Ramlibacter pinisoli: one gene and its partner. The protein of the gene in region 1 interacts with the protein of each later gene in a pairwise test. Links are inferred from orthologs where the notes say so. Each region holds a gene or a part of one and is shown in the gene's direction. Other genes may lie near its edges.

Region 1 (15,270 bases):
CTTCCACCACGGGCCCTTGTCCTCGGACCTTGTGCCCTGCGGCAGGTACTGGCTGCCCGGGTAGTTCTTCTCCAGCACGCGGCGCGAGTCGTCCCGCAGTTGGGTCATGCCGAGCGCGTCGTACGACTGCATCAGCAGGAACAGCGCCTCCTCGTGCGCGGGGACGGCCTGGTACTCGGTGACGGCGGACTGGGCGCGGCTGATGGCGGCCACGTAGGCCCCGCGCCTGTAGTAGTAGCGCGCCACATGCACCTCGTACTGCGCCAGCGAGTTGACGATGTACGTCATGCGCGAACGGGCGTCCGGCGTGTAGCGCGAGTCGGGGAAGCGGGCGGCGAGCTCCTTGAAGGCCTCGAACGACTCCTTGGCGGCCTTCTGGTCACGCTCGGACAGGTCCTGGCGCGTCAGCCAGGACAGCGCACCGAGGTTGTCGTTGAAGTTGACCAGGCCCTTGAGGTACAGCGCGTAGTCGATGCCGGGACTCGCGGGGTGCAGCTTGATGAAGCGGTCGATCGTGGCGATGGCCTGGGCCGGTTCGCCACCGCGGTACTGCGCGTAGGCCTTCTCCAGCTGCGCCTGCTGCGCGAGCGGCGTGCCGGCGGCCCGGCCTTCCAGCTTCTCGAGCAGCGGGACGGCCTTGTCCCAGGCGTTGGAGCTCATTTCCTCCTTGGCCTCGGCGTAGATGCGGTTCGGGCTCCAGGTCGCGGTCTTGTCTTCCTTCGTCGAGGAACATCCCGCCAGCACCAGCAGCACGGTCGCCAGGCACGATAATTTGACTCGAAGCATGAAGCGCAGACCTTCTTGAAACAGGGCCGGACGATTATAGGAGCCGCACCCTCCGCGCCCCGCGCGGACGACCCGCCCGACGACGAGGCCGAGGCAGGCGTCGTCGAGGCCGAACTGCGCCAGGTGCAGGTGCCCCCGGCGCAGCACGGCGAGCGCCTCGACCGGGTGCTGGCAGCCCTGCTGCCCGAGTTCTCGCGCAGTTTCCTGCAGCAACTGGTGGCCGACGGCGCCGTCGCCATCAACGGCCGTTCCGCCAGCCGGCCGGCGCACCGCGTCAAGGCGAGCGACGTGCTCGCCATCGAGTTGCGGCCGACGCCGCAGAGCCAGGCCTTCCGCCCCGAGGCCATGGCGCTGTCGGTGCCCTATGAGGACGAGCACCTGCTGGTGGTCGACAAGCCGGTCGGCCTGGTCGTCCATCCTGCGCCCGGGAACTGGAGCGGGACGCTGCTGAACGGCCTGCTGGGCCGCGACCCGCGCGCCGCCGACGTGCCGCGGGCCGGCATCGTGCACCGCCTGGACAAGGACACCAGCGGGCTGATGGTGGTGGCCCGCAGCCGGCCGGCGATGGACGCGCTGGTGCGCATGATCGCGGCGCGCGAAGTCTCCCGGCAGTACCTCGCACTGGGGCATCGCCGTTGGTCCGGCCCGTCGCCCCGCGACGTCGACGCGCCGATCGGCCGCGATGTGCGCAACCGGCTGCGCATGGCGGTGGTGGACCTCGGGCGCGAGGCGGGCAAGGAGGCGCGCACGACCTTCGAGTTCCTCGACGGCAACGATCTCGGCTGCCTGGTGCGCGCCAGCCTGCACACCGGGCGCACCCACCAGATCCGGGTCCACATGGCGCACCTGGGCCATCCCCTGGTCGGCGACACGCTTTATGGCGGCGCAGCCGCGGCCGGGGTGCAGCGCCAGGCCCTGCATGCCTTCCGGCTGGCCTTCGTCCACCCTTTCACGGGCGCGCCGCTGGACCTGCGCTCGGAACTGCCTGCCGACCTGGCCGCCGGGTTGTCCGGATGGGGGCTGCGTTACAATCAACCGGCACCGCAGGCACCTTCCAGGCCCGCCGGATCCCCCCGCACAGCCTGATGGCGCCGCCCCCACCCGGGCCCCCCAGCGACCGCCGCGCCCCCGGCGCCGGTCCCACGACAAGAGAGACCAGATGAATACCGCGGATGCCAAGCGCGTCCTCGAAACCGCGTTGATCTGCTCGCAGCAGCCGTTGCCGGTGCGCGAGTTGCGCGTGCTGTTCAACGACGAGCTCGGCGCCGATACCATCAAGATGCTGCTGGACGACCTGCAGCACGACTGGACGCAGCGCGGCGTCGAACTGGTCTGCGTGGCCAGCGGCTGGCGCTTCCAGAGCCGGCCCCAGATGCGCGAGTACCTGGACCGCCTGCACCCCGAGAAGCCGCCCAGGTACACGCGCGCTGCGATGGAGACGCTGGCCATCATTGCGTACCGCCAGCCGGTCACGCGCGGCGACATGGAAGACATCCGCGGCGTCACGATCAACACCCAGATCCTCAAGCAGCTCGAGGATCGCGGCTGGGTCGAGGTGATCGGCCATCGCGAGGCACCGGGCCGTCCGGCGCTCTACGCCACCACCCGCCAGTTCCTCGACGACCTCGGCCTTGCGTCGCTGGACCAGCTGCCCATGCTCGAGGAGCCGTCGCAGCAGATGGTGGCGCTGGCCGGCCTGGCCGGCGGCGACGACGGCGCGCAGGGTGCGCTGGCCATCGAGGCGCCCGCCGATGCCGACGCGGGCCTTGCACCGGCCAACGAAGCCGCCATCCTGGCGCAGGATGCCCCCATGCCCGGAACGGACGACGCGGCAGCGCCTGCCGTCCCCGACCCGACCGACACCCCGGCCGTAGCCGGAGACGCCGACACCGGTGTTTCCGAGCCGGCGCCCTTGACCCGACGCGCATGACTTCCACCGACCTGCAGGGCGTTGCCCCGGACGCCGACGACGAGAAGGACAAGGCCGTCCAGGCGCCGGTCCAGCAGCCAGCCGCGGTCGCCGTGCCCGTGGCCGAGGCCCCGCGCAACCAGCAGCGCATGGCCGCCGACGACGAGGGCGAGGACGAGGACCACGCCGATGGCCACGAGGACGACGAGGACGACGACCACGACGACCGGCCCGTCCGGCGCGAGCCCAGCGGCCCGCCACCGGAGCCGATCCGCTTCGAGGACGTGGTCTCCGGCAAGTTCGACGCCGACGAGCAGAGCGCCGAGGTGGCGCTGGCCAAGCGCGTGCTGGCGCCGCAGGCCGACACGCCCAAGCTGCACAAGGTGCTGGCGCAGGCCGGCCTCGGGTCCCGGCTCGAGATGGAACAGCTCATCATGGAAGGCCGGATCTCGGTCAACAACGAGCCTGCCCACATCGGCCAACGCATCCAGTTCGGCGACCAGATCAAGGTCAACGGGCGCCCGATCAAGGTGCGCATCGCGCCTCCGCCGCCCCGCGTGATCGCCTATCACAAGCCGGCCGGCGAGGTCGTCACCCACGACGATCCGCAGAACCGCCCGACCGTCTTCCGCAAGCTGCCCAAGCTGTACCAGGGCAAGTGGCAGTCGGTCGGCCGGCTGGACCTGAACACCGAAGGCCTGCTGCTGTTCACCAGCTCGGGCGAGCTGGCCAACCGCCTGATGCATCCGCGCTTCGGTCTCGAGCGCGAGTACGCCGTCCGGGTCCTGGGCGCGCTGTCGGCCGAGGAGAAGCAGCGCCTGCTCGAGGGCGTGGAACTCGATGACGGCAAGGCCCAGTTCGGATCCGTCGAGGACGGCGGCGGCGAGGGCGCCAACAACTGGTACCGCGTCACGATCTCCGAAGGCCGCAACCGCGAGGTGCGCCGCCTGTTCGAGGCGCTCGGCCATGCGGTCAGCCGCCTGATCCGCATCCGCTACGGCGCCATGGTGCTGCCGCGCGGGCTCAAGCGCGGCGCCTTCATGGAACTGGACGAGCGCGACATCCGCTCGCTGACGCAAGCGGCCGGCGCGTCCCTGGCCGAACCGGCTGAGCATGGCGACGGCAAGTCGCGCAACCGCCGGCGCGGCAACCGCGGCGGCGGCCCGCGTCCGGACGCCGGCCAGTCCCGCGGAGCGGGCGGAGGCGGCGGCGGTGCTGGCGGCGGCCGGGGTGGCAGGGGGCAGGGCCAGCAGGGGCAGGGACAGCAAGGCCAGCAGCGCCGCAACAAGGGCGACCGCGCGGGCGGTGGCGGTGGCGGTTCCGGCGGCGGCCAGCCCGACCCCATGAAGACTTCGTTCGGCTACATCGGCGCGGACAGCTTCATGCGCCAGCGCCAGGGTGGCGGCGCCGGCGGTGGCGGTGGCGGCCAACGACGCGGCGGTGGGGGAGGCGGCGGCGGTGGTGGAGGCGGCGGTGGAGGCCCCCGCAGAGGCAATCGCGGCGGCCGTTGAAGCCTTGCCAGCCGGCATGAGGCCCGCCGGTTAAAATCCTGGGCTTTGCCGAACTTTCCCGCCTGCGGCGCCCCTAATCGGGGCGGCGCGGGCCTCGACACTTTTCCCTAACCGACTCCAGGAACCAGCAATGGCGATCGAACGCACCCTTTCCATCATCAAGCCCGACGCGGTGGCCAAGAACGTCATCGGCCAGATCTACGCGCGCTTCGAAGGCGCCGGCCTGAAGGTCGTGGCTGCCCGCATGGCGCACCTGTCGCGCCAGGAAGCCGAGCAGTTCTATGCCGTGCACAAGGCGCGCCCGTTCTTCAACGACCTGGTGAGCTTCATGATCTCCGGCCCGGTGATGATCCAGGTGCTCGAGGGCGAGAGCGCCATCCTGAAGAACCGCGACCTGATGGGCGCCACCGATCCCAAGAAGGCCGAGAAGGGCACCATCCGCGCCGACTTCGCCGACAGCATCGACGCCAACGCGGTGCACGGCTCCGACGCGCCCGAGACGGCCGCCGTCGAGGTCGGCTTCTTCTTCCCCGGCATGAACGTCTATTCCCGCTGACGCGGGAATCTCCCATGCGATGACCACGGCCAACCTCCTCGACTTCGACCTCGAAGGGCTGGCCGCGTTCTGCCAAACGCTGGGCGAAAAGCGCTTCCGGGCGACCCAGCTGTTCCGCTGGATCCACCAGCGCGGTGCGCGCGAGTTCGACCAGATGTCCGACCTGGCGAAGTCGCTGCGCGAGAAGCTGCGCGGCGCGGCCCGCATCGAGGGCCTGCCGGTCATCAGCCAGCACGAGTCCGCCGACGGCACCATCAAGTGGCTGTTCGATGTCGGCGACGGCAATGCCGTCGAGGCCGTGTTCATCCCCGAGGACGACCGCGGCACGCTGTGCGTCTCGTCCCAAGCCGGCTGCGCGGTGGGCTGCCGCTTCTGCTCCACCGGGCACCAGGGCTTCTCGCGCAACCTCAGCACGGGCGAGATCCTCGCCCAGCTGTGGTTCGCCGAGCATTTCCTGCGCGGCCACCTGGGCACGACCGACCGCGTCATCTCCAACGTGGTGATGATGGGCATGGGCGAGCCGCTCCAGAACTACGCCGCGCTGGTGCCGGCATTGCGCGTCATGCTTGACGACCACGGCTACGGCCTGTCGCGGCGCCGCGTCACCGTGTCCACCTCCGGGGTGGTGCCGATGATCGACCGCCTCGGGCAGGATTGCCCGGTGGCCCTGGCCGTGTCGCTGCACGCGCCCAACGACCCGCTGCGCGACAACCTTGTGCCCCTGAACCGGAAGTACCCGCTGGCCGAGCTGCTGGCCGCCTGCGGCCGTTACCTCGAGCACGCGCCGCGCGACTTCATCACCTTCGAGTACTGCATGCTCGATGGCGTCAACGACCAGCCGGAGCACGCGCGCCAGCTGGTCGACCTGGTTCGCGCCAGCGGCGTCAACTGCAAGTTCAACCTCATTCCGTTCAACCCGTTCCCGCAGTCCGGGCTGACGCGATCGCCCAACACCCGGGTGGTCGCGTTCGCGAAAATGCTGAGTGATGCTGGTATCGTCACCACCGTGCGAAAAACGAGGGGGGACGACATCGACGCCGCGTGCGGGCAACTCGCCGGCGACGTGAAGGACCGCACCCGCGTGGGCGAACGCATCGCCCAGCAGCGCACGGTCATGCTGCGGCAGGTCCCTGCCGGCGTCGCGAAAGAGGGTTGAATCACATGAAGCGCCTCGGCTCCATCGGTGTCGTGCTCACGGCCCTGTCCTGGTCCGGCCTGCTGGCCGGCATGCTCGCGGTGGGTGGCTGTGCCGCCCCGGCCACCGAGCAGGCCAAGACCAGCGACCCGATCACCGAATCCGACGAGCCCGAGCACCGGCGCCGCGCCCGCATCCGGATGGAGCTGGCGGTGGGCTACTTCGAGCAGGGCAAGACCAGCATCGCGCTCGACGAGCTCAAGCAGGTCATCCTGGCCGATCCCACCTTCCCCGACGCCTTCAACCTGCGCGGCCTGGTGTACATGCGAATGAACGACATGGGCCAGGCCGAGGACAGCTTCCGGCGGGCCGTGGCGCTCAACCCGCGCGACGCCAACACCCTGCACAACCTGGGCTGGCTGCAGTGCCAGCAGCGCCGCTACGACGACGCCCAGCGGTCGTTCGAGCAGGCGCTGAACAGCCCCATCTACGGCGACCGCGCCAAGACGCTCATGGCGCAGGGCCTGTGCCTGGCGCGTGCCGGCAAGCCCGGCGACGCCGAGCGCAGCCTGTCCAAGGCCTACGAGCTGGACGCCGGCAATCCCATCATCGGCTACAACCTCGCCAACCTGCTGTATGCCCGCGGCGACCTGCAGCGGGCCCAGTTCTACATCCGGCGCCTGAACAACACCGAGCTGGCCAACGCCGAGACGCTCTGGCTGGGCGTGAAGGTCGAGCGCAAGATCGGCGACCAGGTCGCCCTCGCGCAGCTGGGCGAGCAGTTGCGCAAGCGGTACCCGCAATCGCGCGAGGTCACCCTCCTGGACAAGGGAGCGTTCGATGACTGAGGGGCAAGCGGGCGGCCCCAGCGCGGGCAGCCTGTTGCGCCAGGCCCGCGAGGCGTCCGGCCTGCACGTGGCGGCGCTGGCGGCTTCGCTCAAGGTGCCCGTGCGCAAGCTCGAGGCACTGGAGGGCGACCGCTACGACGAATTGCCCGATGCGGTGTTCGCGCGGGCGCTGGCGTCGGCGGTGTGCCGCACGCTCAAGGTCGATGCCCAGCCCATGCTCGACCGGCTGCCACAGGGCAATGCCCCGCGCCTGGGACCCGAGCGCGAGCCGATCAACGCCCCGTTCCGCGCTCCCGGCGACTACGTGGGGCCGAGCCTGTTCGACCGGCTCACCCGCCCGGTGTTCCTGGCGGTCTTCGCCCTCCTGCTGGGCGCCCTGGTCATCATCTTCCTGCCCGCCGGGGGCCGGGACGAAGTCGCGTCCAAGCCCGCCGAAGCCCCCGCGGGCGTGCCCATGGCGCCGGCAATCCTGGCGCCCGGCGCCGAGGCGCCGGCGGCATCCGCGCCGGGCGCGCCGCCCGTGATGCCTCCTGTCGCCAGCGCCGATTCGGCGCCGACTCCCACCGCCGCGGCTCCGTCCGCCACGGCATCGGCCGCGGCCCCCGTCACGGTGGTTGCTCCGTCCACCCAGGCGGCCGCGTCTGCGCCCGCCGATGGCACGGCCGTGCCCGCCAGCGGGCTGATCGTGTTCAAGGCCACCGGCCCGTCGTGGGTGCAGGTCACCGATGCCAAGGGCACGGTCACGCTGCGCCGCCTCATGGCCGCCGGCGAAACCGCCGGCGCGTCCGGCAGCCCACCGCTGGTCGTCACGGTCGGCAGCGCCAACGCCACCTCGGTGCAGGTGCGCGGCCAACCCTATGACCTGGCGGCCGTGGCGAAAGACAACGTCGCACGGTTCGAGGTGAAGTGATGTCCTCCATGCCTGAATCCTGCCTGCCCGTCGAGCCCGCAGCGCCTGCCCGGCGCCGCACGCGCCAGGCGCGCGTCGCCTGGGGTGACCGCGTGGTCACCGTCGGCGGCGACGCCCCGGTGCGGGTGCAGTCGATGACCAACACCGACACCGAGGACGCGATCGGCACCGCCATCCAGGTCAAGGAACTGGCGCAGGCCGGCTCCGAGGTGGTGCGCATCACGGTCAACACGCCCGAGGCGGCGCGGCAGGTGCCCTACATCCGCGAGCAGCTCGATCGCATGGGCGTCGACGTGCCGCTGATCGGCGACTTCCACTACAACGGCCACCGCCTGCTCACCGAGTTCCCCGACTGCGCCCAGGCGCTGTCCAAGTACCGCATCAATCCCGGCAACGTGGGCAAGGGCGACAAGCGCGACCGGCAGTTCGGCCAGATGATCGAGGCCGCCATGCGCTGGGACAAGCCGGTGCGCATCGGCGTCAACTGGGGCAGCCTCGACCAGGAACTGCTCGCCTCGCTGATGGACGAGAACGCCCGCCGCGCGCAGCCGTGGGAAGCGCGCAGCGTCATGTACGAGGCCCTCATCACCTCGGCCATCGAATCGGCCCGGCGTGCCGAGGCGATGGGCATGAACGGCGACCAGATCCTGCTGTCCTGCAAGGTCAGCGGCGTCCAGGACCTCATCTCCGTCTACCGCGAACTGGCGCGCCGCTGCGACTACGCGCTGCACTTGGGCCTCACGGAGGCCGGCATGGGCACCAAGGGCACGGTGGCTTCGAGCGTGGCGATGTCCATCCTGCTGCAGGAAGGCATCGGCGACACCATCCGGGTCTCGCTCACGCCGCAACCCGGCGAGTCGCGCACCCAGGAGGTGGTCATCGCCTCCGAGATCCTGCAGTCGCTGGGCCTGCGCATCTTCGTGCCCAGCGTCACGGCCTGCCCGGGCTGCGGCCGCACGACCAGCACCACCTTCCAGGAACTGGCCAAGCAGATCGACGACCACCTGCGGGCCAACATGCCGGTGTGGCGCAGCAAGTACCCCGGCGTCGAGAACCTGAGGCTGGCCGTCATGGGCTGCATCGTCAACGGTCCCGGCGAGAGCAAGCACGCCGACATCGGCATCAGCCTGCCCGGCACCGGCGAGGCGCCGGCCGCCCCGGTCTTCATCGATGGCGAGAAGGCGCTCACGCTGCGCGGCGACAACATCGCGGCCGAGTTCCACCAGATCGTCGAGAACTACATAGAGAAGAGATTCGGCGTTGCGGCTTGAGGCGGGGGCGCGTCCGGCGCCCGATGCCCAGCACTGAACGTCCGACCCAGACATGGCTGACAAACTGAGTGCCGTCAAGGGCATGAACGACATCCTGCCGGCCTCGGTGCCGCGCACGGAGAAACTGCCCGATTCCGCGCTGTGGCAGTGGTTCGAGACGGCGGTGCGCGACGTGCTGGGACGCTACGGCTACCAGTACCTGCTGACCCCCATCGTGGAACCCACCGCGCTGTTCGTGCGCGGGCTGGGGGAGGTGACCGACATCGTGGAGAAGGAGATGTACTCCTTCACCGACTCGATGAACGGCGACAAGCTCACGCTGCGCCCCGAAGCCACCGCCGGCATCGTGCGTGCGGTCGTCGAGCACAACGCGCTGTACAACGGGCCGCTGCGCATCTGGACCGTCGGGCCGATGTTCCGCCACGAGCGTCCGCAGAAAGGCCGCTACCGGCAGTTCCACCAGCTCGACGTCGAGGCGCTGGGCTTCGCTGGCCCGGACGTCGATGCCGAGATGATCCTGATGGCGCGCGCGCTCTGGCGCGAGCTCGGGCTGGTCGAGGGACAGCACGTCCGGCTGGAGATCAACAGCCTGGGCCAGCCCGACGAACGCAAGGCGCACCGCGAGGCCCTGGTGGGCTATTTCGAGCAGCACGCGCAGGCGCTGGACGCCGACTCGCAGCGCCGCCTGCAGTCGAACCCGCTGCGCATCCTGGACAGCAAGAACCCCGCGATGCAGGCGCTGATCGAGCAGGCTCCCAAGCTCATCGATTTCCTGGGCGAGGCGTCGCTGGCCCACTTCGACGCCGTCCGGGCCACGCTCGATGCCGTGGGCCTGGCGTATCGCGTCAACCCGCGCCTGGTGCGCGGCATGGACTACTACAACCTCACCGTCTTCGAGTGGGTCACCGACCAGCTCGGGTCACAGGGAACGGTGTGCGGCGGTGGCCGCTACGACGGGCTCATCGCCCAGCTGGGCGGAAAGCCGGCGCCGGCCGTGGGCTTCGGCCTGGGCATCGAGCGGCTGCTGCTGCTCATCCAGGAATTGCAGCTCCCGATGCCCTCGCAGGCGCCCGATGCCTATGCCGTCGTGCCGCCCGGCACGCCGCTGGCACCCGTCGTGGTGGCCCTCGAGGCCCTGCGCGCCGCCGGCGTGCGCGTCGTGCAGCATGCGGGCGGTCCCGACGGTCCCGGCAGCATGAAGTCGCAGTTCAAGAAGGCCGACGGCAGCGGGGCGCGCCATGCCCTCGTGTTCGGCGCCGACGAGCTGGCGGCCGGCGAGGTGACGCTCAAGGCGCTGCGCGACGGCTCCGGCGAGCAGCAACGGTTGCCGCTGGCCGACGTGGCCGCCTGGGCCGACCGCCTCAGGGCCTGACTGCACGCCTCCTTACAATCTCCGGCTGCCCGACCCGCGGCCGAACGAGCACTTTTCCATGGCATCCCACCTCGATCTCGAAGAACAGGAGCAGCTTGACCAGCTCAAGCACTTCTGGAAGACCTACGGCAACCTGATCTCCTGGCTGCTCATCATCGTGTTCGGCGCCATCGCGGCCATGAACGGCTGGCAGTACTGGCAGCGCGCGCAGTCGGCGCGGGCCTCCGCCATCTACGAGGACGTCGAGCGCGCGGTGCAGGCCGGCGACCTGGCCCGGGCCGAACGGGGCTTCGCCGACGTAAAGGACAAGTACGGCCGCACGCTGTTCGCGCAGCAGGCGGGGCTGCTGGTGGCGCAGGTCGCAGTCGACAAGGGCAAGCCCGACACCGCCAAGGCGGCGCTCGCCTGGGTGGCCGAGCAGGCGTCCGACGAGGGCTACCAGGCCATCGCCCGCCTGCGGCTGGCGTCCGTGCTGGTCGAGACCAAGTCGTACGACGAGGCGCTCAAGCAGCTCGCCGCCGATGTGCCCGCACCGTTCGCGGCCCTGGTGGCCGACCGCCGCGGCGACATCTACCAGCTGCAGGGCAAGAAGGCCGAGGCCAAGGCCGAGTACGGCAAGGCCTACCAGGCCCTGGACGAGCAGTCCGAGTACCGCCGCCTGCTGGAGGTGAAGCTCACCGCGCTGGGCGTCGACCCGAAGTCGCTCGCCACCGGCGACAAGCCGGCCGCCGGGAGCGCCAAGTCATGATCAAGCAAGCGATGACCGCCGGCCGCATCGGCGCGGCCGCCGTGCTCGCGGCCAGCCTGCTGGGCCTGGCGGGCTGCTCGATGATGCCGTCCTTCCTGGGCGGCAGCGACAAGGCGGCGCCGCCGCAACTCGAGCCCAATCCGGGTCTGCTGGCCGTGCGCCAGGCATGGACCACGAAGCTCGGCGAAGTCGGGTTCCCGATGACGGTCGCCGTCAACGGCACCCAGCTCGCGCTGGCGAGCAGCGATGGCACCGTGGCCATGCTCGATGCGGGCACCGGCCGTGAACTCTGGCGCGCCGGCGTCGGCTCGGCCATCGTGGCCGGCGCCGGCAGCGACGGCACCACGCTGGCGGTCGTCACGCGCGACAACGAACTGGTGGCTGCCAGCGCCGGCAAGGTGCTGTGGCGCCAGAAGCTGGCTGCCCAGGCCTACACGGCCCCGCTGGTGGCCGGCAACCGCGTGTTCGTGCTGGCCGCCGACCGCTCGGTGTCCGCCTTCGACGGCCAGAGCGGCCGCCGCCTGTGGTCGCAGCCGCGCCCCGGCGAGCCGCTGGTCCTGCGCCAGTCGGGCGTGCTGCTGGCCGTGGGCGACACGCTGCTGGCCGGGCAGGGCGGCCGCGTGGTCGGCCTGAACCCCAACAACGGCAGCGTCCGCTGGGACGCCGCCATCGCCACGCCGCGCGGCACGAACGACGTCGAGCGCCTGGTCGACCTGGTCGGCCGGCCCAGCCGCGTCGGCAACTCGGTGTGCGTGCGTGCCTTCCAGGCCTCGGTGGGCTGCCTCGACGCGACCCGCGGTGGCCTGGCCTGGACCAAGCCATCCAATGGCGGCGACGGCCTGGGTGGTGACGACCGCCTGGTGGTCGGCACCGAATCCGACGGCCGCGTCGTGGCTTGGCGCCGCGACAACGGCGAGCGCGCCTGGACCACCGACAAGCTGCTGCACCGCGGCACCGGCACGCCGCTGCTGGTGGGCAATTCGGTCGCCGTGGGCGACTCCACCGGCCTGCTGCACGTGCTCTCGCGCGAGGACGGCAAGCTGCTCACCCGCCTGACGACCGACGGTTCGCCGGTCGTGGCCCCGCCGGTGATCGCCGGCAGCACCCTGGTCGTTGTCACCCGCAACGGCGGGGTCTACGGCTTCGTGCCGCAATAACCGCATCCCGAGGGCGGACCATGAAACCCGTGATGGCCCTGGTGGGCCGCCCGAACGTCGGCAAGTCGACGCTCTTCAACCGCATCACCAAGTCGCGCGACGCCATCGTGGCCGACTTCGCCGGCCTCACGCGCGACCGCCACTACGGCAACGCGCGGCAGGGCAAGCACGAGTTCATCGTCATCGACACCGGCGGCTTCGAGCCCACGGCCGAGTCGGGCATCTTCATGGAGATGGCCAAGCAGACGCGGCAGGCCGTGGCCGAGGCGGACGTGGTGGTCTTCGTGGTCGACGCCCGCGGCGGCCTCTCGGCCCAGGACCACGACATCGCCAACTACCTGCGCAAGCTGGGCAAGCCGACGGTGCTGGCGGCCAACAAGGCCGAGGGCATGACCGAGGGCGTTCAGCTCACCGAGTTCTATGAACTCGGCCTGGGCGAGGTACACGCCGTCTCGGCCGCGCACGGGCAGGGGATCCGCAGCCTGGTCGAGGTGGCCCTGGAGCCGCTGGGCCTGCCGGACGACGAGGACGAGGCGGCCGTCAACGAGAGCGTCATCAAGCTGGCGGTGGCCGGCCGGCCCAACGTCGGCAAGTCCACCCTCATCAACACCTGGCTGGGCGAGGAACGCCTGGTGGCCTTCGACCTGCCGGGCACCACGCGCGACGCCATCTCGGTGCCGTTCGAGCGGGGCGGCAAGCGCTACGAGCTCATCGACACCGCCGGCCTGCGCCGCAAGGGCAAGGTGTTCGAGGCGATCGAGAAGTTCTCGGTCGTCAAGACGCTGCAGGCGATCGAGTCCGCCAACGTCGTGCTGCTGCTGCTCGACGCCACGCAGGGCGTGACCGACCAGGACGCCCACATCGCCGGCTACATCCTCGAGAGCGGCCGGGCGGTGGTCCTGGCCATCAACAAGTGGGACGCCGTGGATGCCTACCAGCGCGAGCAGGTGCAGCGCCAGATCGAGGCTCGGCTGGCGTTCCTGAAGTTCGCGGCCCTGCACCTGATCTCGGCCAAGAAGCGCCAGGGCCTGACGCCCGTGTGGCAATCGATCGCCCAGGCCCACCAGGCCGCGATGACCAAGATGTCGACCCCGGTGCTCACGCGGCTGCTGCAGGAGGCGGTGCAGTTCCAGGCCCCCAAGCGGTCGGGCATGTTCCGGCCCAAGCTGCGCTATGCGCACCAGGGCGGCATGAACCCGCCGGTGATCGTGATCCACGGCAACTCGCTGGAGCACGTGACCGATGCCTACAAGCGCTTCCTCGAGGGCCGGTTCCGCAAGGAGTTCAATCTCATCGGGACGCCGCTGCGCATCGAGCTGAAGACCTCCCACAATCCCTACGCCGACAAGGAATGACGGCCCGGGGAGGCCTCACGCACTTGAACGACCCCGTGCCATCCCCAAGTGCCGGGTCTAGCCCGCTGCCTACTTGCACGGCTGGGTCGCTGTGGTAAGGTGCAAGTTCCAACAACGCTTCGAACACGGAGAATATCGTGAGCAACAAAGGGCAGCTGCTACAAGACCCGTTCCTCAACACGCTGCGACGGGAGCACGTGCCGGTGTCGATCTACCTCGTCAACGGCATCAAGTTGCAGGGCCAGATCGAATCGTTCGACCAATACGTGGTGCTCCTTCGCAACACGGTGACCCAGATGGTCTACAAGCACGCCATCTCCACCATCGTCCCCGGCCGGGCCGTGAACTTCTCCACGGCCGAGAGCAACGAAGCCGCCACCTGATCGCGGGCGCGGCTCGCGGCACGCGCGCCGGGGGTCTTCCACCGCCGAAATCCCCCGGACGCCGATTTGCCTGATTCCCCTGATCGTTCCACCGCCCCCACCGTCCTGGTCGGGGTGGATCTCGGGCTGCCCCATTTCGACGGCGAGCTCGCCGAACTGGGCGAGCTCGCCCGCACGGCCGGCCTGCAGCCGGTGGCCCGCATCACCGCCAAGCGCAAGGCGCCGGACGCCGCGCTGTTCGTCGGCAAGGGCAAGGCCGACGAGATCAAGGCCCTGGCCGAGGAGCATGGCGCCACCGAAGTGCTGTTCGACCAGTCGCTCAGCCCCGGCCAGCAGCGCAACCTCGAGCGCCACCTGGGCCTGCCGGTCAACGACCGCACCCTGCTGATCCTGGAGATCTTCGCCCAGCGGGCGCGCAGCCACGAAGGCAAACTGCAGGTCGAGCTGGCCCGCCTGCAGTACGTCAGCACGCGCCTGGTGCGCCGCTGGTCGCACCTGGAGCGCCAGACCGGCGGCGCGGGCGTGCGCGGCGGTCCGGGCGAAAAGCAGATCGAACTCGACCGCCGGATGATCGGCGATGCCATCCGGCGTACCCGCGACCGGCTCGAGAAGGTGAAGAAGCAGCGCCACACCCAGCGGCGCCAGCGCGAGCGCCAGGGCGCCTACAACATCTCCATCGTCGGCTACACCAACGCCGGAAAGTCGACGCTGTTCAATGCGCTGGTGAAGGCGCGGGCCTACGCCGCCGACCAGCTCTTCGCGACCCTCGACACCACCACCCGCCAGCTCTACCTGGGCGACGCCGAGGGGGCCGGCCGGTCGGTGTCGCTGTCCGACACGGTCGGCTTCATCCGCGACCTGCCGCACGGCCTCATCGACGCCTTCCAGGCCACGCTGCAGGAGGCGACCGACGCCGACCTGCTGCTGCACGTGGTCGATGCCGCCAACCCGAACCACCCCGAGCAGATCGGTGAAGTGCAGCGCGTACTGCAGGAAATCGGGGCCGACCACGTGCCGCAGGTGCTGGTGTTCAACAAGACCGATGCGCTCGAGCCGTCGCAGCAGCCCCGGGTGCGCAGCGACCTGTTCGGACTCGAGGGCGAGGCGGTCCGGCGCCTGTTCGTCAGCAGCCGCACGGGGGAGGGCCTGGCAGAGCTGAGAGCCGAGCTGGCCGAGCGCGCGGCGAGTGCCGCGCAGCACACATCCCCCCGTTCAAGTCCCGAATTGCACGACGAGCCCGCCTGATTGGGCACAATCGACCAAGCAACGACCACAACACGAAGCGCATGAAGCTCCACTTCCCCGGCGTCCTGGCGGCTCTCCCGGGCC
Region 2 (15,140 bases), 1.4 Mb from region 1 along the record:
CTACGTGCTGCTGCGCCGCGGCGCCTACGACGCCGAGCGGGTGCGCGCCCTTCCTGACGAACTGGGGCTGCCCCTGATCGTCAAGCCGGCGCGCGAGGGCTCCTCGATCGGCGTCGCCAAGGTGCTGGATGCGGCGCAGATGCAGGAGGCCGTCGATGCCGCCGCCCAGCTCGACGCCGACGTACTGTGCGAGCAGTTCGTGTCCGGCGACGAGGTCACCTGCCCGGTGCTGGGCACCGGTGACGCCGCCACCGCGCTGCCGGTCATCCGCATCGTCGCGCCCGAGGGCAACTACGACTACCAGAACAAGTACTTCACCGACGACACCAAGTACCTGGTGCCGTGCGGGTTGCCGGCGGGCGAGGAGGCGGCGATCCAGGAACTGGTGCTCAAGGCCTACCGCGTGCTGGGCTGCCGCGGCTGGGGCCGCATCGACGTCATGATCGACGCGAAGACGCGCCAGCCGTCGCTGCTGGAGATCAACACCTCGCCCGGCATGACCGGCCATTCGCTGGTGCCGATGTCGGCCCGCGCGGCCGGCATCAGCTACGAGGACCTGTGCCTGCAACTGCTCGCCTCGGCTACGCTGGACCACCAGCGGCCCGAGCGGCGCCGCAGTGGCCAGGCCGCGGCGGGGGACGGAGCCTGACATGAGCGCCCCGGTCCAGCAGCCCTTCGACATCCGGTTGATGAACGCCACCGCCACGGTGCTGTTCGTCGGCCTGGCCGTGCTGCTGGTGGCCTCCCTGTGCTGGTGGGCCGTGCGCCATCCGCTGTTCTCGCTCGGCGCGATCACGGTGCAGGGCGAGGTGGCGCACAACAGCGCCGCCACCCTGCGCGCCAACGTGGCGCCGCAGCTGCGCGGCAACTTCTTCACCGTCGACCTGACGGCCACCCGGCGCGCCTTCGAGGCGGTGCCCTGGGTGCGCGAGGCCACGGTGCGGCGCGAGTTCCCGAACCGGCTGCGCGTCGCGCTGCAGGAGCACCACCCGGTGGCGCTGTGGGGCGAGGAGGGCGGCTCGCGCATGGTGAACAGCTTCGGCGAGCTGTTCGAGGCCAATGCGGGCGACGTCGAATCCGAGGGCCTGCCGCGGCTGGCCGGCCCCGACGACCAGGCGCAGCAGGTGCTGGCGATGTACCGCGCCCTGGCGCCGCTGGTCGAGCCGCTCGATCTGGCGGTCGAGGAACTGCAGCTCACCGGGCGCGGCAGCTGGCGCCTGGGGCTGGACAACGGCGCGCTGCTGGAGCTGGGCCGGGGCGACGCCGGCGAGGTGGTGCCGCGGGTGCAGCGCTTCGTGCAGACGCTGACGCAGGTGGCCTCGCGCTACGGCCGCCGGCCCGAGTCGCTGGTGTCGGCCGACCTGCGCTACGGGGACGGGTATGCGTTGCGGTTGCGGGGAGTGGGCACGGTCGAAGCCGCGCCCGCGAGGAAATAAGAGGGACACATGGCGAAAGACTACAAGGACCTGGTCGTCGGGCTGGACATCGGCACGGCGAAGGTCATGGCGGTGGTGGCGGAGGTGATGCCGGGCGGCGAGCTCAAGCTCGCGGGCCTGGGCGTGTCGCCGTCCAACGGCCTCAAGCGCGGCGTGGTGGTGAACATCGACGCCACCGTGCAGAGCATCCAGCAGGCGCTCAAGGAAGCCGAGCTGATGGCCGACTGCAAGATCACGCGCGTCTACACCGGCATCACCGGCAGCCATATCCGCGGCATCAACTCCAGCGGCATGGTGGCGGTGAAGGACAAGGAGGTCACGCCGGCCGACGTGGCGCGGGTGGTCGAGACGGCGCGCGCGATCAACATCTCCACCGACCAGCGGCTGCTGCTGGTGGAGCCGCAGGAATTCGTCATCGACGGCCAGGACGTCAAGGAGCCGATCGGGATGAGCGGCATCCGCCTGGAGGCCAAGGTGCACATCGTCACCGGTGCCCAGAGCGCGGCCGAGAACATCGTCAAGTGCGTGCGCCGCTGCGGCCTGGAAGTCGAGCAGCTGATGCTCAACCCGCTGGCCTCGGCCCAGTCGGTGCTGACGCAGGACGAGAAGGAGCTGGGCGTGGCGGTGGTCGACATCGGCGCCGGCACCACCGACGTGGCCATCTTCACCAACGGCGCGATCCGCCACACCGCCGTGATCCCGATCGCCGGCGACCTGATCACCAGCGACATCGCGATGGCGCTGCGCACGCCGACCAAGGACGCCGAGGACATCAAGGTCGAGAGCGGCTACGCCAAGCAGCTGCTGGCCGACCCCGAGCAGCAGGTCGAGGTGCCGGGGCTGGGCGACCGCGGCCCGCGCATGCTCTCGCGCCAGGCGCTGGCCGGCGTGATCGAGCCGCGGGTGGAGGAGATCTTCTCGCTCGTGCAGCAGGTGGTGCGCGAGTCGGGCTACGAGGAGGTGCTGTCCTCGGGCATCGTCATCACCGGCGGCAGCGCCGTGATGCCGGGCATGGTGGAGCTGGGCGAGGACATCTTCCTCAAGCCGGTGCGGCGCGGCGTACCCCAGTACGGCGGCGCCCTGTCCGACATGGTGGGGCAGCTGCGCGCGGCCACCGTCATGGGCCTGCTGGAGGAGGCGCGCGTGGCGCGCCTGCGCGGATTCAAGGTGGCGCAGAAGAACGGGTCGATGAAGACCGCCTTCTCCCGCTTCAAGGATTTCATCGTGGGGAACTTCTGATGGAAGCTGGGACGGACCTCCGCACGCGAAGGTCGCGAGGGCTGTGCAAAGGACGCGAAAGGAAACCCGAATGGAGATGAATTGCCATCGACCCGTTTTTCTCGCGTCCTTCGTGCAACCTTCGCGTCCTTCGCGTGCGGGCGCCCGTGTTGTTCGCAAGACGAAACGACGACGGAGGTCCACCGATCCACCCTCATGAGCGTTTCCCTGCTTCACACCAACAAGATCTGCATTGGCAACTGCAACCGAATTTCAGGAGATTGAGATGAGCATCGAAATGATCGAAGTCGAGGAATTCCACCTGGGCACCCAGATCAAGGTCATCGGCGTGGGCGGGGGCGGCGGCAACGCCGTCGAGCACATGATCGACCGGGCGGTCCAGGGCGTGGAGTTCATCACCGCGAACACCGACGCCCAGGCGCTCTCGCGCAGCTGCTCCCACAAGACCATCCAGCTGGGCAACAGCGGGCTGGGCGCGGGAAGCAAGCCCGAGAAGGGCCGCGAGGCGGCCGAGGCGGCGGCGGAGAACATCCGCGAGGCCATCGACGGCGCGCACATGCTGTTCATCACCGCCGGCATGGGCGGCGGCACCGGCACCGGCGCCGCGCCGGTCATCGCCCGCATCGCCAAGGAGATGGGCATCCTGACCGTCGGCGTGGTGACCAAGCCGTTCGACTGGGAGGGCGGTCGCCGCATGACCAACGCCGACAACGGCCTGGCGGAGCTGGAGGCCAACGTCGATTCGCTGATCGTGGTGCTCAACGAGAAGCTGCTCGAGGTGCTGGGTGACGACATCACCCAGGACGAGGCCTTCGCGCACGCCAACGACGTGCTGAAGAACGCCGTCGGCGGCATCGCGGAAATCATCAACGTGCCCGGCCACGTGAACGTCGACTTCGAGGACGTGCGCACCGTGATGGGCGAGCCCGGCAAGGCGATGATGGGCACGGCGGTGGCGTCCGGCCCCGACCGCGCGCGCATCGCCGCCGAGCAGGCCGTGGCCTGCCCGCTACTGGAAGGCATCGACCTGTCGGGCGCCAAGGGCGTGCTGGTGCTGATCACCGCGGCCAAGGGCAGCCTCAAGCTGTCCGAGTCCAAGCTGGCGATGAACACCATCCGCGCCTACGCCTCGCAGGACGCGCACGTCATCTACGGCACGGCCTACGACGACAACCTGGGCGACGACGTCCGCGTGACGGTGGTGGCCACCGGCCTGTCGCGACAGGGCCAGCGCCGCACGGCGCCGCCGCTGCAGGTGCTGCGCACCGGCACCGACAACGTGCCGTTCCACGTGCCGACCATCAGCACCGTCGTCAGCGGCCCCGGCGCCATCGTCACCCAGGAGATGGGGCGCCCGTCGCACCAGCCCGACTACGGCAACATGGCCGTGCCCAGCGTGTGGCGCACCAACCGCACCCAGGCCGCGGCCAAGGTCGACGCGCTCAGCTCCGGCGGCATGGACGACTTCGAGATCCCGGCTTTCCTGCGCAAGCAAGCCGACTGATCACCTTCACTTCGAAAACGCTGCGCGTTTTCGAAGTGGGTTGATCGGTTGAACGAGGACCGGCGGAGCCGGATCCTCGTTCAAAGGGTGTTCGCGCTGCGCGCTGCTCCGCGCGAACGGTGGCGCGGCTCCTGCGGCGCCGCGCACCGGATGGCAGGGCTTCGTGGAGGCTCGGCTCAAGGGTTCCACGCTGCGATCACCAATCGCCGGCATAGCCAGAACCATTCCCTGTCCCCGCCTGCGGGACACCCCCCGACTTAAAATCGACACATGCTCCAGCAACGCACGCTCAAGACCCTCACCCGCGCCGTCGGTGTGGGCCTGCACAGCGGCCAGCGCGTGGAGCTGACCCTCAGGCCCGCGCAGCCGGACACCGGCATCGTGTTCCGGCGGGTCGACCTGCCCGAGCCCATCGACATTCCGGTGTCGGCCGAGGCGGTGACGGACACCCGGCTCGCCTCCACCATCTCGAGCGGCAGCGCCAAGGTGCACACGGTCGAACACCTGATGTCGGCCTGCGCCGGCCTGGGCCTGGACAACCTGTACGTGGACATCACGGCCGAAGAGGTGCCCATCCTCGACGGCTCGTCGTCGTCGTTCGTGTTCCTGCTGCAGAGCGCCGGCATCGAACTGCAGAACGCGCCGCGCCGCTTCGTGCGCCTGCTCAAGCCGGTGGAAGTGCGCGAAGGCGAGGGCGACGCGCTCAAGTGGGCACGGCTGGCCCCCTACCACGGCTACAAGCTGCGCTTCGAGATCGACTTCGACCACCGCGTGGTCGACTCCACCGGCCAGCGGGTCGAGTTCGACCTCGGCCAGGGCAACTACCAGCGCGACATCGCGCGGGCCCGCACCTTCGGCTTCACCAAGGACGTCGAGATGATGCGTGCCAACGGGCTGGCGCTGGGCGCCGGCATGGACAACGCCATCGTGATGGACGACTACCGGGTCCTCAACAGCGAAGGGCTGCGCTACGACGACGAGTTCGTCAAGCACAAGATCCTCGACGCCATGGGCGATCTGTACCTGCTGGGCAAGCCGATGCTGGCGGCCTACGGTGCTTTCCGCTCCGGCCACGCGCTGAACAACAAGCTGCTGCGTGCGCTGCTGGCCCAGCGTGACGCCTGGGAAGTGGTCACCTTCGAGGACGAGAAGCTCGCCCCGCCCGGTTTCGCGCTGCCGGCACGCGCCTGGTAGCCGATGCTGCTGTTCCGCTGGGCGATCGTGCTGCTCCTGCTGGGGGCGGGCGTGTGCTTCGCCTTCTATGCCGGCACCGGCCAGCCGCGCTACCGCCACTGGGGCTGGGTCATCCTGAAGTGGACCCTGCTGGCCGCCGCCGGCTTCTTCCTGGTGCTGGTGGCCGAGCGGATCTGAGCGGCGCCTAGAGCACGCGACCGGCGCGGTACTGGCCGGTGTTGCGGCGCGTGGTGGCCGCCACCTGCGCCAGCCGGGCGATCGAGCTGCCCACGTGCGCATGGGTGATCGCCAGCCCGAGGGCATCGGCGGCGTCCTGGCCGGGCACGCCCGGCAGCTTGAGCAGCCGCTTGACCATCTCCTGCACCTGCGCCTTGCCGGCCCGCCCCGAGCCGGCCACGGCCTGCTTCATCTGCAGCGCGGTGTATTCGGCCACCGACAGCTCGCACGCCACCAGCGCCGTCACGCAGGCGCCGCGCGCCTGGCCGAGCAGGAGGGTCGACTGCGGGTTGGCGTTGACGAACACGATCTCCACCGCCGCGGCGTCGGGCTGGTAGCGCGCACGCACCTGGGCGATGCCGTCGAACAGCACCTTCAGGCGGGCAGGCAGGTCGCCGCGCGGCAGGTGGGTGGTGGTGATGGTGCCGCTCGCCACGTAGGCGAGGGAGTGTCCGTCGACGTCGATCACGCCGAAACCGGTGGTCTGCAGGCCGGGATCGATGCCGAGGATACGCACCGTGCGAGTCTACGGCACGGCTCATCCGATGGCGCGTTTCGCCACGGGACTGCACGTGCGGCACTACGATGCGTCGCATGGCCGCATCGCCTCCACCTGCCATGCTGGTGTTCGAGCCCCGCCGCACGCGCGTCGGCGCCCTCGACGTGGACATCGGCATCGATGCCATCGCGCAAGGCTTCCGGCGCGATCCGCCCACCGCCCTGGACCTCGAGACCGCCATCGAGGGGATCGAGGAGGCGATCTCGGCGCTGGGCACGCTGCGCGCCGACCCCGTGCTCACCGCCGACGACCCGGTGCTGCGGCAGCTCGCCGCGGCCGCAGGGCTCGATGTGCGCTCGGACGCGCTGCTGGCCATCGAGGCGGTGGAGCGGCTGTTCACCCGGCTGGCCGCCGGCAGCAGCGGTGCACTCGCTACCGCCGATGCCGTCCCCGCCGGCCGCCGGCCGGCCGCCATGCTGGTGCTGTTGCGGGAGCTGATGCACCACCTGCGGCTGCAGGCGGTGTGCGTGGCCCCCGCCTGAGCCGCCGCGCGGGCCCCGCTGACCCGGCCCGTCCTACGACCGGCTTGGGGCCAGCCCGACGCGGCTGCAGTGCAGCGTTGCGCAGACTCGTCGGCATGGCCCGGTGGCGTGGCGCTCGCGTCCGCCTGCGATGGGCCACTCCCAGGAGTCAACCCATGCACATCGCACGCATCCACCGCCAAGGCCGCCAGCTGGCCGTTTTCGTCGCCGCGCTGGCGACCGCAGCCGCCTTCGCCGGCGACGCGCCGCCACGCCCCGACCATCCGGCTGCCAAGGGGCACCAGCTCGATCGCAGCGGCAGCAAGCAGGTCGGCAAGGCGTCGTTCTACGCCCCGCAGTTCGCCGGTCGCAAGATGGCCGACGGCACGCCGATGGACCCGCGCGAGGACAACGCCGCCAGCAAGACGCTGCCACTGGGCACCAAGGCACGCGTCACCAACCTGGAGACCGGGCGCAGCGCCGAGGTCACGATCCAGGATCGCGGGCCCTACGTCGACGGCCGCATCGTCGACCTGTCACCCGCGACGGCCGCCAAGATCGGCCTGACACAGCAGGCCGGCATCGCGCCGGTCGAGGTGGCTCCCATCTCCGTGCCGCTGCCCGACGGCACGACGCGGCTGGGCATCGCGGCCAACGATCGCTGAGCTGGCACCCGGCCTGCGCGCGCATGCTGCCTTGTCCTACACACCTCCCGCTGGGCTCTGCCTAGGATTCCAGGATGCGCTACAGCCGTGCCGAGTACACCAAGATGCTGGCCGCCCAGCAGGAACTGGCGCGCGCCGAGGAAGACTACCAGCGGCTGCGCGCGGCCTACGTGAAGATCGCCCACGACGAGCCCGGCCACGAGGTCGCGCTGGCCATGGTGGGTGCCGACATGGACCGTGCGCACGCGGTGCTGCAGTCGCTGATCGGCCTGCCCCGCATGCCCTTCACGCACGACCCCAGCAAGACCGTCCGGCGCGACGCCGAGCGAGAGCAGGAAGAGCAGGAAAGCGCCTGACCGGCGCCGTCGGCGGGCACCGACACCGCCATGGCATCCGCGCCGAGCGCGACATCGCGCCCGCACACCCACGATGGGTTGCAACCAAGGACGCCGCCATGATCCACAACCAGGTCGATCCCAGACTCCGCCCGGACCAGCCCGCATCGCCGGCGACGGCCGGGGCCCGTTTGTCGACCACGCGTGATTCCTGAGGCTGCCATGGCCACCCATCCGGTCGAGCCCGAGACCCCGGACGAACAGCCGGCGGATAACGGTGCGCCCAACCCGTCGCGACTGCCGGTGGAGCCCGAGTTCGGTCCGCTCCCGCCGGCATCCGAGCCGGAGGACCCGACCGTCCACAAGCCCGCCATCTAGATCCCCAAGGAACCCGTCATGGCCACCGCCGACATGACCCCGCACACCCCCGGCCTCGAACACGAGGAGCCGGAACTCTGGAGCGAGGACGACATCCCGACACCGTCGAACGACGACCCGGAAGAGGCCGCCCGCCACACCGAGGTGCACCCGCAGAAGCCATGACCGGCACGCCGCCGCCGGAGCCGATGCCGACCCCTGCGCCCAAGCCGGCCGACCCGGAACCCACGCAGCCCGCGCGCGACCCCGAGAGGAGCCGCGTGCACGATCCCGACGACGGGCAGTCGGAGCATCCGAAGAACTGAGGCGCGCGGCGCGTGCCCGGTGCCGGCGACGTGGTGAACGGCGCTAGCCGTCGTTCGCCGCCAGCAGCCCCTGGGCGTCCTCGTCGAGGCCGGCGACCGGCGTTGCCTTGGCCAGCGCCATCCACACGCCGAACGGCAGCTCCGCGCGCCGTGGGCGCGCCGCGGGCCGGGCCACCACCAGGCGGCCGTTCTCCACCACCAGCACCCCGCAGCCGGCCGGGATCTCGTCGGGCGCGCCGATGCAGCGCCCCTTGGCATCGGCCCCCAGCACGTACCAGCACTCGCCCAGATCGAGGTAGGCCGCGCGCTTGGCCGCCTGGCGCAGGTCGGACAGCAGGTCGGAACGGCGCACCTTCACCTCGTGGACCACCGGCTCCACGTACTCGGCGACCGAGGTGTTGCGGATCGAGAAGACGTCGGGCTTGCACATGCACCACTGCGCCGCCGCGTCGGCCTCGCCGGGCACCTGCGCGCGCAGGCTCAGGCCGCGCCAGGCGACGCGGCCGGCGCGCACCATCTCGCGTGCGACCCGCTCGACCAGGGCCTCGTGGGCCGACAGCCGCGCGCGGTTGTCGCGCAGCGTGGCGGCCACCAGCTGCAGGCCGTCCGGCGTCACGCGCAGCGCTTCATGGCCGCCCGGCGAGAGCACACGCTCGAGCAGGCCGCAGGCCAGCAGTTCGATCTCCAGCGGGTCCTGGCAGGGCCAGCCAGCCGAGCGGTAGACGTCCCGCAGGCGGCGCGCATGGGCACGGCCGAGGGCGGGCATTGCAGGGGAGAGGGCGGCCATGGGCGGGCCATGATAGCGGCGCGTAGGGCGACCGTAGGCAGCTTCCCACGCAGTGTGTGGCGAATGCCTGATCTGCCGGCGACCCAGGGCTTCCACAATTCCGCGCATGCTCGAGAAAGCCACTTACGGCATCACCGCGCTGCGCTATGCGGGCACCCAGATCGTCGAGGCGATGATGGGCCTGATCGACGCGCGCAGCGCCCGCTGGGACATGCGTCCCTCGCCGACGCGCGTGACGGAGGTGGTCGACCGCCTGGTCGAGGGCGACACGATCATCAGCATGTTCCCCGACGACGAGGGGGGCCTGCAACCCGGCCCCGAGGTCAAGGTGGACGTGCTGCCCGAGGGCACCGAGACACTGGCCTTCGACGAGGACCGGCCCGGCCTCAGCCTGGACGACCTGCCGCGCTTCTGAGCGCAGCTTCGACGCTTCCCGGTCGCGCTGGCGACCACTGGCCCGACCGTGGTCCGCGGCACCTCCGCCGCGGTGACGCACCACGGACGCGCTGACGCGCCCTGGCGCTGGTCCTGTCCCCCCGCATTCCCGCGCGCCATCCAGCCCGCCGCATTCCTGCCGCTGCAGATTCCTCCTGCTGGGCAGTTGTCCTGCGTGCGCTCGCGGCGCGCGCCGATACCGTCGAGGCTGCATACACCTGCTGGCACCTGCTTGCGTCTTGTGACGTCCTGTGGGGATGGGACACGCAACGGCCGTGTCGGAATCGGCTGTCACGCAGGTGCGCGATTCCCCACAGCAAGGTCCGTGTGCAGCCTACCCGTGGCGTATGTCCATTTTTCACACCATGTCGTCACCGCGAAGAATGCAGAGCGACAAGGACACGACGACCGCCCATGTGCCACACCCGCGACAGGCGCGCAAGTCAAGCGTGGCTCGATGGCCACGGTCGTTACGTGTCGTTGCGGCGATCAACGAGGAGTCACCCCGGTTCACCCATGTGTGACGAAACAACTGTGACGGAATTATTCGGCCGCCTCGGCGGCAGGAAGCAGGGAGTACCAGCATGAACACCATTTCCACCACGCCAGACGTCGACCCGGTCACGTTCCTCAGGATCGCCGGCCAGGGCGCGACGCTGCGCACCCACGCCGACCTGTGGCGCTGGCTGCAGGGCGACGTGCAGAAGTGGCTGCCGCATGACATCCTGCTGGTCGGCTGGGGCGACTTCCGCTCCGGCGAGGTCCAGTTCGACATCGTCTCCAGCCTGCCGGGCCTGCGCACCCACCTGTGCCCGTCGCAGCGCATCGGGCCGCTGGTCAACTACTTCCGCGATTGCTGGGTGGCGGCGCAGTCGCAACCCTGCCAGCTGGACATCAGCGGCTGCGGCCAGCTGCTGGGCGAGGCCGGCCAGGGCTGGGCCGCGTCGCCCGGCGTGCCCGGCATGCAGACCGCGCTGGTGCACGGCGTCGGCGACGCCCGCCTGGGGGGCGAGCGCATCTTCGCGGCCCTGGGCAGCGGGCTGGTGCCCTCGGCCGGCCCCGGGGCGCTCAAGCTGATCCTGCCCTTCATCGACTCGGCCCTGCGCCGCATGCCGCCCGCCCCAGTGCGCCAGCCCGGCGCCGAGCGCAACCAGGTCGAGCAGCTGGTCGTGCGCCTGGGCGCCCTGTCCGAGCGCGAGCGCCAGATCATGGTCTGGGTCGCGATGGGCAAGACCAACCCGGAGATCGGCTGCATCCTGCGGATCAGCGAGTTCACGGTGAAGAACCACATGAAGAGCATCTTCAGCAAGCTGGACGTCACCAACCGCGCCCAGGCCGTGGCCAAGCTCACCCGGATGGCTGCCTATGCCTGAGGCGGACCGCATCCTCGCCGCGGCCAGCACGGCGCCGCCGGCGGCCCCCGAGCTGCCCGGTCCCGCCGTCTTCAGCCACAGCCGCCTGCTGCGCGCGTTCGAGGCCTTCGTCGAGCCGCTCGCCACCGTGGTGTCGCTGTGGCTGCTGGTGTGGACCTTCGAGGGTGCGCTCGGCACGCGCTGGCTGGTGGTGTCCATCGTCGCCTTCGCGCTCGCCTATCCGGGCCGGCAGCAGCTGCGCGCCTCGGCGCCGCGGGTGATCGTCGACACGCTCCTGGGCTGGGCCTGGACCTGCGGCCTGCTGTTCGGCCTGGGCTACGCCACCGGGCACCTGGACGACTTTCCCCGTCCCATCGTGCTGCACTGGCTGTGGCTCGCCCCGACGGCGCAGCTGCTGTCGCACTGGGCGCTGCGCCAGGCGGCCCCGCACCTGATCCGCCTGCAGGGACCTCCGCTGCGCGCCGTGGTGGTGGGCATGAACGAGCAGGGCGGCTCGCTGGCCGACCGGCTGTCGCTGGCGCACTACACCGGCGTCGAGCTGCTCGGGTTCTTCGACGACCGCACGCCGGACCGCCTGCACGGGCGCAACCGCCACCGCATGCTCGGGCGCATCCAGGAGATCGCCGAGTACGTCAAGAAGCACAACGTGCAGCTGGTCTACCTGTCGCTGCCCATGGCGTCGCAGCCGCGCATCAAGCTGCTGCTGGACGCGCTGAAGGACACCACCGCATCGGTCTACTTCGTCCCCGACATGTTCGTGACCGACCTGATCCAGGGTCGCACCGACTCGATCTGCGGCATGCCGGTGATCTCGGTGTGCGAGACCCCGTTCCGCGGACCCAACGCCCTGGTCAAGCGGGGCAGCGACATGGTGCTGGCTGTTGCTATCCTGCTACTGCTGTCGCCCCTGATGCTGGGCATCGCGGCGGCCATCAAGCTCACCTCGCCCGGACCGGTGATCTTCCGCCAGCGCCGCTATGGCGTCTGGGGGCAGGAAATCATCGTCTACAAGTTCCGCTCCATGACGGTGACCGAGGACGGCGCCCAGGTCCTGCAGGCGCGCCGCGACGACGTCCGGGTGACGCCCCTGGGGCGCTTCCTGCGCCGGACGTCCATGGATGAGCTGCCCCAGTTCATCAACGTGCTGCAGGGCCGCATGAGCATCGTCGGCCCGCGTCCCCACGCGGTGGCCCACAACGAGTTCTACCGGCCGCTGATCAAGAGCTACATGCTGCGACACAAAGTCAAGCCCGGAATCACCGGCTGGGCCCAGGTGAACGGCTTCCGGGGCGAGACCGATTCGCTGGAAAAGATGGAGGCGCGGATTCGCTGCGACCTCGACTATCTGAGAAACTGGTCGTTGCGGCTGGACCTCTACATCATCTGGAGGACCATCCGGCTGGTGTTCAAGGATGGCGCGGCTTATTGAGCACCAGCTCCAACGAGCCATTGTCCGCCCGTAGCCCGTGCGTAACAGTCGATGCAACCATGAACTCGTGGATTGCGCCGGGCCCCTCCGAGAAACACCAATGAAGAAACGATCCTTGCGGCCCCTGCTCTCCGTCACGGCGGTGTGCCTGTTGCCGGCCGCCCTGCACGCGCAGACCACGCTCCAGTCGCCCGGGGGGCAGCCGGGGCAATCCGCCGCCCAGCCGGCGGGGCAGGCCATGGACACGCCGATGGCAACGCCCATGGGCGAGTCCGCGATCGTCAACATGTCGCCCGCGCAGTCGATCTCGCAGCCGTTCGCGCCGGTGACCACCAACCCGCTCGAGAACGACCGCCAGGGGCTGGTGCTGCGCGCCCGTGCCGGCGTGGAGCGTGACGACAACGTGCTGCGCACTGCCGGCGGCGAGATCAAGGACACCATCACGCAGCTCGGGGCGGGCCTGCGCTACAACCAGCGATTCAGCCAGCAGCGCGTGGTGGTCGATGCCGAGGTGAGCCACTACAACTTCGACAAGCTGGGCGTCGACTACAACACGCTGAACTACGCCGCTGCCTGGTTCTGGCGCGCGGGCAACCAGTTCGACGGTGTCGCCAGCGCCGACCGCCGCGAGTTCCGCGACCTGGCCTCCGGCTCCACCGGCGCCGTCTTCCGCCGCGTCGAGCGCGCCGAGCTGCTCGAAGGCGGCTACAAGCTGGGCGCCGCCTGGCGCGTGCTGGGCGGCATCCAGCACACGCAGTCGACCAGTGACGATCCCAACGGCTGGGACGGCAACCCCAACGTCGACAGCGTGCGCGTGGGCACCAGCTACGAGCTGCCCTCCGGTTCGCTGGTGGCGCTGCGCTATCGCTACGGCAACGGCGAATACCAGGTCGCCACCGCCACCGGCTTCAAGGACAACGAGATCGAGGGCACGTTCCGCTGGCTCGTGTCACCCAAGACGGCCGTCGATGCGCGCATCGCGAACCTCAAGCGCGAACACGACAACACCCCCGGCCGCGACTTCAGCGGCGTGGTGGGCGGCGTCACGGTCAACTGGGAAGCGACGGCCAAGACCCGCGTCCTGGCGGGCTACCAGCGCGACCTGGGCAGCTACATCGTCGGCCCGACCGGCCACACCGAGACCGACCGCTTCTTCGTCGGCCCGGTCTGGCGTCCGACGGTCCAGACCGGCGTGAGCCTGCGCTACGAGCATGAGCGGCGCAACTGGGAAGGCGTCACCGCCACCGCCGATGCGGGCCGTTCCGACAAGTTCGACGTCCTGGCCCTGGGCCTGGACTGGCAGCCGCGCCGTTCCATCGGCGTGGCGGCCCAATGGCGCAACGAGAAACGCGACTCGTCGCTGCCTGCATTCAACTACCGCGCGAACGTGCTCGGGTTGTCGCTGAAGCTGACGATCTGACGCGGCCGCGCGGGCAACCGCGGCTATCTGAAGGGAGTAAGAACATGAGAACCGTGCTTCGAACGTTGGGGATGATCTGGATGGTGGCGTGGGCCACGCTGGCGGGGGCCCAGGCCGATGCCGCGGGCGCCCGGGCACAGGCCGGCAACGGGGCTCCCACCGCTGCCGCCCAGGCCGCCGGGTCCGAGTACAAGCTCGGCCCCGGCGACCAGATCCGGGTCCAGGTGTTCCAGAACCCCGACCTGACGGTCGAGGCGCGGGTCTCCGAACAGGGAACCATCAGCTACCCGCTGGTGGGCTCCGTCAACATCGGCGGCTCCACCATCGGCCAGGCCGAACAGAAGATCGCCGGCGCCCTCAAGAGCGGCAACTACCTGAAGCAGCCGCAGGTCAACATCGTCCTGCTGCAGGTGCGCGGCAGCCAGGTGGCCGTGCTCGGCCAGGTGCAGAAGCCCGGGCGCTTCCCGCTCGAGACCACCACCACCCGCGTGAGCGACCTGCTGGCGGCCGCCGGCGGCGTCACCCCGATGGGCGACGACACCCTCATCGTCACCGGCACGCGCAGCGGCCAGCCGTTCCGCAAGGTGATCGACATCCCCGGCCTGTTCATCAACCAGCGCAGCGCCGAAGACATCGTCGTGCAGGGCGGCGACACCATCTTCGTGAACAAGGCGCCGGTCTACTACATCTACGGCGAGGCCCAGCGCCCCGGCCCGTACCGCATCGAGCGCGGCATGACCGTGCAGCAGGCCCTGGCCCAGGGCGGCGGCCCGACCCCGCGCGGCAGCACCAGCCGGCTGCGCCTGACCCGCACCGGCCCCGACGGCAAGGCGGTGGAATCCGATGCCCGCCTGACCGACCCGGTGCTTCCCAACGACGTCATCTTCGTCCGCGAGAGCCTGTTCTGATCCTGCCGAAAGCCTCGCCCATGAACCTCTACCAATTCCTGTCCATCCTGCGGGCGCGACGATTCGTCGCCTTCGGGATCTTCCTGGCCACGGTGGCCCTGGCGCTCGCCTGGACCCTGCTGCGCCCCAGCTACTACACGGCCCGCGCCCCGGTGCTGGTGGACATCCGCTCCACCGATCCCCTGGGCAGCAACCAGTGGCAGCCGGCCATCCCGGCCAGCTACATGGCCACCCAGATCGACATCGCCCGCAGCGACCGGGTCGCCGAGCGCGTGGTCGAGACGCTGGGCCTCGAGAAGGACGCCAAGGCACGCGAGGAGTGGCAGCAGACCTCCGGCGGCCGCGGCGAGTTCAAGACCTGGCTGGCCGGCAACCTGCAGACGCAGCTGGACGTCAAGCCGGCGCGCGAGAGCAACATCATCAACATCGCCTACACCAGCCGCTCCTCGCAGGAGGCCGCGAAGATCGCCAACGCCTTCTCCCAGGCCTACCTGGA

Evidence for each region.
Region 2: the proteins of rlmN (region 1) and ftsZ interact in binary tests that used the Escherichia coli proteins (3 or more experiments, as listed by UniProt). The link is inferred for Ramlibacter pinisoli from one-to-one orthologs.

The regions. Positions count from the first base shown.
Region 1 is NZ_WSEL01000003.1:122,890-138,159, reverse strand. What follows is about bases 3,890-6,849. They hold rlmN (dual-specificity RNA methyltransferase RlmN), read left to right. Parts: upstream 3,890-4,781; coding sequence 4,782-5,918; downstream 5,919-6,849. Other genes in these bases: GON04_RS01810 (helix-turn-helix domain-containing protein), read left to right, coding at 6,738-6,849; pilW (type IV pilus biogenesis/stability protein PilW), read left to right, coding at 5,924-6,745; ndk (nucleoside-diphosphate kinase), read left to right, coding at 4,337-4,762; GON04_RS01830 (pseudouridine synthase), read left to right, coding at 3,890-4,206. Also shown: GON04_RS01845 (outer membrane protein assembly factor BamD), read right to left, coding at 1-786; GON04_RS01840 (RluA family pseudouridine synthase), read left to right, coding at 802-1,872; SMC-Scp complex subunit ScpB, read left to right, coding at 1,946-2,716; more of GON04_RS01830, read left to right, coding at 2,713-3,889; more of GON04_RS01810, read left to right, coding at 6,850-7,655; ispG (flavodoxin-dependent (E)-4-hydroxy-3-methylbut-2-enyl-diphosphate synthase), read left to right, coding at 7,664-8,926; hisS (histidine--tRNA ligase), read left to right, coding at 8,979-10,298; GON04_RS01795 (YfgM family protein), read left to right, coding at 10,357-11,046; outer membrane protein assembly factor BamB, read left to right, coding at 11,043-12,203; ribosome biogenesis GTPase Der, read left to right, coding at 12,224-13,558; RNA chaperone Hfq, read left to right, coding at 13,696-13,941; GTPase HflX, read left to right, coding at 14,008-15,186; FtsH protease activity modulator HflK, read left to right, coding at 15,228-15,270.
Region 2 is NZ_WSEL01000003.1:1,525,171-1,540,310, reverse strand. What follows is about bases 2,230-5,059. They hold ftsZ (cell division protein FtsZ), read left to right. Parts: upstream 2,230-2,940; coding sequence 2,941-4,179; downstream 4,180-5,059. Other genes in these bases: lpxC (UDP-3-O-acyl-N-acetylglucosamine deacetylase), read left to right, coding at 4,450-5,059; ftsA (cell division protein FtsA), read left to right, coding at 2,230-2,675. In the rest of the region: GON04_RS08670 (D-alanine--D-alanine ligase), read left to right, coding at 1-649; GON04_RS08665 (cell division protein FtsQ/DivIB), read left to right, coding at 651-1,436; more of ftsA, read left to right, coding at 1,446-2,229; more of lpxC, read left to right, coding at 5,060-5,373; GON04_RS26565 (hypothetical protein), read left to right, coding at 5,377-5,550; crossover junction endodeoxyribonuclease RuvC, read right to left, coding at 5,558-6,106; GON04_RS08640 (hypothetical protein), read left to right, coding at 6,184-6,630; GON04_RS08635 (septal ring lytic transglycosylase RlpA family protein), read left to right, coding at 6,786-7,274; GON04_RS08630 (hypothetical protein), read left to right, coding at 7,349-7,630; GON04_RS08625 (hypothetical protein), read left to right, coding at 7,832-7,987; GON04_RS08620 (hypothetical protein), read left to right, coding at 8,006-8,152; GON04_RS08610 (hypothetical protein), read right to left, coding at 8,336-9,079; GON04_RS08605 (hypothetical protein), read left to right, coding at 9,186-9,494; XrtB/PEP-CTERM-associated transcriptional regulator EpsA, read left to right, coding at 10,099-10,887; GON04_RS08595 (undecaprenyl-phosphate glucose phosphotransferase), read left to right, coding at 10,880-12,316; GON04_RS08590 (porin family protein), read left to right, coding at 12,417-13,736; and 2 more genes. UniProt on the Escherichia coli protein: Essential cell division protein that forms a contractile ring structure (Z ring) at the future cell division site. The regulation of the ring assembly controls the timing and the location of cell division.